2 regions of the Paenibacillus wynnii genome follow, and region 1 is predicted to be linked to the other one. Evidence: riboswitches for the same ligand, from Rfam matches in the RefSeq annotation. Region 1 holds a riboswitch; the other holds the start of a gene.

Region 1 (3,170 bases):
AGAGGTTTGATTTTACCTGTCCAGCGTACGGAAAAGTAGTTGATGCCAAGTGAACTGGCTGGTGCTGTCAACCGCCAATTGAAATCAATTGCGCTATCATTCCGGACAAGTGCCGGTGTTCCTGAAAGAGTCATATTCTTAAAATATTGTCCCTGCAGCCCGTTTTGGGCCGGAAGTAGAAGACCTACTACCGGTGTGGGTGTCGGAACAGGCGTTGGTGTGGGTGATGGAGTAGCACTCGGAACCACTCCTGTACTGTATTCATCCCGGGTTAAAGTATAACTATTAATCATAAAGCTAGTTATGGTAGCCGTAGTATTTTTCTCGTAGAGCATCTTGCCCCAATTCATCATAAATGCCCAGTTAGGCTGTGTCTTGAGAATTGTGCCCGGATCGGGCATTTCACCGTTTTCTCCGATCGCGATCGGTTTGCCGGCAGCAAGAGTAAGCAGACTGTCATAATAGCTTTGTTTGTAATCATTCTCATATATATCTGCTGCCAGAATATCCACCTTGACTGCACCTGGATAGGTCGAGGCATAAGGATTAGCCCAGGCATTCGGTGCATTCGGGCTCCATACCCACAGCAGGTTGTTTAATTTATGATAGTTAACATAACGGTCATACATAATGTTCCAAAGGGTAGAAAAGTTATTCTTTTGCCCCCACCAGAACCAACCGCCATTCATTTCATGATAAGGTCTCCACAATACAGGTACACCCGCATCGCGCAAGCTTTTCAGGGAAACTGCCACCTTATCAAGCTCAGTAATCAGGCTGTTGTATTGCGCTGTTCCTGGTGTTACGTATTTGTCAAAGTCAGCCTGACTTAGGCTCCTTGAGACATTGGACCAGTCATACGTTGTTCCGGGAAGGTTCTCATGGAATGTCATTGCCACGATGCCGCCGTTTTTGTTCCAACTGATTGCACTGTTGACCACATTTTGCCGTTGCCAAGCCGTAGTACTTTCCGTCTGACCGCTTATTGCACCCAGCTCGTAGCCATGTAGCGCAGCATATTTCCCACTGGTTGCCTGCAGCTTGTTGCTGAATTCATCCGGACTTTCCAAATAGTCATGCTGGCCGGTTAAAATTCCTCTTCCGGAAATATCGGATACGTACTTCAGCAGCTTGATCGCTTCAGGTGAAGCATTTGGATTAACCGGGGCAAAACTTACAGCAGCTTCTGCAGATAGGGGCGCGATACTCAAACCCAACGGAATGGCAGTCAAGAACAGAGCAAGAGACAGCAACGAACATAACAGTCGATACTTACGGTAAGCTATCAAAATTCATCTTCCTCTCGGTAGCCAGGCTGCCACTCTTGCGAAAGGCCCTATAGCTTTGCGTCCCTATCTTTCGATAGGTTTGCCTTTGTCGTTTAGAAGGATTTATCCCTCTTACCGTAAATATCGACTGTATTTAGTTTTAGTTTAGTGCATTTATGAAAATTCTTTAATAATTAGTTCTTTGTACCTGTTTCAGGACTACACAAAATGGTTTAAATAGTTAGATTGTGCTACGAAATAAACTGATGTAATTCGATATCATCCCAATCCAGCGTGATCCGGATATTATCCTCTTCAACCAGCTCAGAGCCAGTCTGCACCTCAATAAATTCGAGATTCGTCAGAGCCAGTATGGCATGTTTGGTACCCTCAGGTATCCGAACTACGTCACCTGCTTTTACGTTATGCATTTTTTCGTTCAGTACAATACTGGCCTCACCACTGATTATTGTCCAGATCTCACTGCGTTTATGATGAAGCTGGTAGCTGATATTTTTGCCTTCGGCTATAAAAATCCGCTTAGTAAGTACTTCATTGCCCTCATCATATTTCACATAGTCGATCACTCGATAATGTCCCCAACGGCGCTCTTCATACATGGGTCTTTGTTCAAAAGTCTTCAATACTTCCTTGATGCGCGGACTTTCCGCTTTATGGGTAACCAGAATTCCATCAGGGCTTGCTGCGATAATAAGATCTTTCGCGCCAATGACGGTAATCGGAATATCCAATTCATTAATCAGGCAAGTTCCTTCGGAGTCAGCCGTGATAAATCCTTTGCCAACGTGATTGCTGGACATTTCCTCAGTCAGTGTATTCCACGTGCCTAAGTCTTTCCAGAACCCGTCATACGGCTGCACCACGATGTTATCCTCTTTTTCAACCACTTCATAATCAAAGCTGATGGATGCGAGCAGTTTATACTGCTTCTGCATTTCTTCATATCCCAAGGGAAGTCCCTTGCTCTGTAAGATATCCAGCAGATAGCCCAACCGGAAGGCGAATACGCCGCAGTTCCATAAAGCATTCCGACTAATTAGCTCCTCGGCTTGTTTACGGTCCGGTTTTTCCTGAAAATGACTCACACGCAGAAATCCATTTTCCCCTGCCGCATCGCGAGTCGGTATAATGTACCCATACTTCTCTGATGCCAGTTCAGGGACAACACCCATAAGTGCCAAGTTCGCGCCGCTCTCCTCCATTGTGCTCTCCAGTTTGGCCACACTCTCGAAGAAGGAAGACTCCACATAAGGATCTACCGGCAAAATGGCTACAATCTCAGAGGGGGAAACCCCTGCCACCGAATACAAGTAGGAGGCCGTGAGCGCAATCGCCGGAAAGGTATCACGCCGTTCCGGTTCAACAATGATCGGCACTTCGCTGCCCAGCTGACTTTGTATCATTTCCACCTGACCGCGGCCTGTTGCCAGATAAGAGGAACTCTCAAGACCCGTTTCTTTAAGCTGTCTCCAGACCCGTTGCACCATGGATTCCGGCTCACCTTGCGGGCTTTCTAATACTCTTAAAAATTGTTTTGAACGTGAATCGTTGGACAAGGGCCACAACCGTTTTCCTGAACCGCCTGACAATAGTACTAGTTTCATAAGTGAACCCTCCTTATGGGATTGTTATAAAAGAATGGGATGTTATGGCTGGGGGACTGCGATGAATGTTGGACTTCCGATCGCTGTTATCCTTGGATTTCCTGAATTGTGACCGCTCCTCGCGGTTGAAATCCAAGGATAAAGGCGAACACTTCGTTTCTACAGTTCCAAAATTCCTCTTCGTCCCTTTACATAACACTGTGTTTTTATAAAGATCCCATTATCTCCGCTAGCGCGATCGACCACTTGGTAGCTTTCCGGCGGCAATACTGCCTTG
Region 2 (3,170 bases), 330 kb from region 1:
CGAGACCGGGAGCGTAGCAGCACAGATGGCTTTGACCGCAAGCAGCTATTGAGATTTATTCTACTTAATCTGGTAGTGCTGGGTATCTCCCTGCTGTTAATGAACCTTTTGACTGACAAATTCGGGGTTCAAGTATTAATGGCTAAGGTTATGGTCACCTTTGTAACGGTTGTCATCAATTTTTTTGGCAGCCGAAAATGGGTTTTTTGATATATTTATCTTATTAATAGAGAGGAGTGCATTCTATGCGAAAGTTTTCCTACCTGCTGATACTATGCGGTATTTTGGTCATACTGTATCCGAAAGCTAATGAGTGGTTTAACGATTGGCAGCAGAATCGGCTGGTAAATGAAGCGGAACAGAGTTACAGAGATAGTGAGACTCCTTCTAATGATGCTGAGCTACAAAGCAGATATGCTAAGGTTACTCAGCTGCTTGCTGAGGAATCCACGTTGGACGAGCAAGCTCAGACAGAAGGGGACAACTCTGCTCAGGCTCAGCAGGAGGTTGGCGGAGATGTGATTGCACTCATCGAGATAAATAAGATAGACCTGAAGCTTCCTGTGCTTGAAGGAGCTACGAAAGCGAATATGAAGCATGCAGCAGCACATATGAAAGAAACAACACCCCTAGGTGAGATTGGTAATTCAGCAATTGCTGCTCATAGAGCCAGAAAGACAGGAAGATTGTTCAACAGATTAAATGAAGTGGGTATAGGTGACATTATTACGGTAAAGACCAAGAACCAAGACTATAATTATGAAGTTTATGATATTTCTATCGTGGAGCCAACGGACGTTTCTGTTCTTAAGGGCAATAACAAGGACTCGATCCTTACACTTATTACTTGTGATCCGCTGGTCAATCCGACGCACCGTCTTATAATTCATGCCAAGTTACCCTGAATAATGTAGAGAATTTGAATTATCGTAAAATATAATTATAAAATAGAGGATTCTATCAACCAGTCTATTGAGTATTACCGAAAACATGGTAATATAATAGATATAAAGCTAAACACGATAACGGCAAACCTATCGAAAGATAGGGACGCAAAGCTAAAGGGCCTTCCCGAAAGGATGGCAGCCAGCTACCGAATAAAGAGGCTTTTTTTGTTTTAATCTACTCGCTCCTATGATTCTAGTAGATGTAGATAAAGCTACAACGATAACGGCAAACCTATCGAAAGGTAGGGACGCAAAGCTAAAGGGTCTTCCCGAAAGGATGACAGCCAGCTACCGAAAGGAGTTTTATCCATGAAGAAGTTCTATTTCATGTTAATGACACTATTCGTGTTAGTTACCTCAGTACAGGTTACTACAGCAGAAGCAGCAACTACCGATACCACTTGGTTGAACACGTCAAAGTTAGCTGAAGGTGTAATTGGAGTACAATATGAAGTGCCGTCGAATAAACGTACCAAGCTAATGATTACTAAGGATAATAGCAGCTACACTTATAACCTGGTATCCTCTAATCAAACCGAAGTTTTCCCCCTCCAACAAGGTAATGGTTCTTACAAGGTGTCAGTTCTTGAGAACACAACAGGCAACAAGTACAGAGTGATATACTCTGAAGAAGTTGACTTATCTCTAAGCAATACTAATGTTGTATATTTGAATTCTGTTCAGAATATTAAATGGAATTCCTCAGATAAAGCCATCCAGAAAGCTCAACAACTGACACAAGGCCTGACCAAAGATGAAGACAAAGTGAAAGCAATCTATAACTACATCGTTAAGAACGTACAGTATGACTACACATTGGCAGCCAATGTTGCTACGGATTACATCCCTAATATTAATAATACGATCACGAACAAAAAAGGTATTTGTTATGATTACTCTTCCTTGTTCGCTGCGATGCTACGTAGCGTAGACATTCCAGCCAAATTGGTAATGGGCAACACGAGTTATGTTAGTGAGTACCATGCTTGGAATGAAGTTCTACTGAATGGGAAATGGGTAACCGTTGATACAACAGTAGATGCTGGATTGATAAAGAACAAGAAAACAGCCGAATTAATCAAAAGCTCCAGCAAATATACCTCGGCTAAATTCTACTAATACAAATTAAAAGTAAACGTGATAAATGAACAACCTGCTTAACTATTAAGCAGGTTGTTTTTATTTTTGTGTAATGGTTGATTTTTGAGCTAGTATTGAGTTATTATAAGAAAGCGTTATCAGAGATTTGCCTACACCAATGAATGATGAACTAAAAAGAAGTCATTCAAAAAAAGCTTGCAATTGATTTCTATACATGATATATTCTTATTCCGGCCAAGAAATGTTGATGCCGAGCTCGAAAAAGAAGTTGAAAAAAGAGCTTGCATTACACGGTTGGATATGATATATTATAAGAGTTGCTGGTGAGACATTAACCGCCGACAACGAGAACTTGATCTTTGAAAACTGAACAACGAGTGAGTGGGATTTTACGAGAGTAAAATCCAAAATCATGGACTTCTTGAAGACCATGATCAGAGAATTTTTTAATTCTCGTCAGATGTTTCAAAAATGAGCAATCGCTCTTTCTAAATACAATTTGGAGAGTTTGATCCTGGCTCAGGACGAACGCTGGCGGCATGCCTAATACATGCAAGTCGAGCGGAGTGATTTTGAAAGCTTGCTTTCAAAATCATTTAGCGGCGGACGGGTGAGTAACACGTAGGCAACCTGCCCCTTAGACTGGGATAACTACCGGAAACGGTAGCTAATACCGGATAATTTCTTTCCTCACCTGAGGAGAGAATGAAAGACGGAGCAATCTGTCACTGAGGGATGGGCCTGCGGCGCATTAGCTAGTTGGTGAGGTAACGGCTCACCAAGGCGACGATGCGTAGCCGACCTGAGAGGGTGAACGGCCACACTGGGACTGAGACACGGCCCAGACTCCTACGGGAGGCAGCAGTAGGGAATCTTCCGCAATGGGCGAAAGCCTGACGGAGCAATGCCGCGTGAGTGATGAAGGTTTTCGGATCGTAAAGCTCTGTTGCCAGGGAAGAACGTCCGGTAGAGTAACTGCTACCGGAGTGACGGTACCTGAGAAGAAAGCCCCGGCTAACTACGTGCCAGCAGCCGCGGTAATACGTAGGGGGCAAGCGTTGTCCGGAATTATTGGGCGTAAAGCGCGCGCAGGCGGCTATTTAAGTCTGGTGTTTAAACCTT

Evidence for each region. Region 1 has a riboswitch for cyclic di-GMP ahead of PWYN_RS07195 (PA14 domain-containing protein). Riboswitches for the same ligand answer to the same signal wherever they lie in the genome.
Region 2: linked by a shared signal. The riboswitch ahead of PWYN_RS08615 (transglutaminase-like domain-containing protein) and the one ahead of PWYN_RS07195 (PA14 domain-containing protein) in region 1 are both predicted to bind cyclic di-GMP.

The regions. Positions count from the first base shown of each region.
Region 1 covers NZ_JQCR01000002.1:1,023,902-1,027,071, forward strand. Annotated here, with positions in the region: gene PWYN_RS07195 (PA14 domain-containing protein) at 1-1,289, opposite strand, end outside; cyclic di-GMP riboswitch class I at 1,303-1,383, opposite strand; gene PWYN_RS07200 (sugar phosphate nucleotidyltransferase) at 1,520-2,893, opposite strand.
Region 2 covers NZ_JQCR01000002.1:1,349,156-1,352,325, reverse strand. Annotated here, with positions in the region: gene PWYN_RS08625 (GtrA family protein) at 1-210, shown strand, start outside; gene PWYN_RS08620 (class D sortase) at 246-905, shown strand; cyclic di-GMP riboswitch class I at 1,018-1,098, shown strand; cyclic di-GMP riboswitch class I at 1,163-1,243, shown strand; gene PWYN_RS08615 (transglutaminase-like domain-containing protein) at 1,257-2,066, shown strand; rRNA gene PWYN_RS08610 (16S ribosomal RNA) at 2,545-3,170, shown strand, end outside.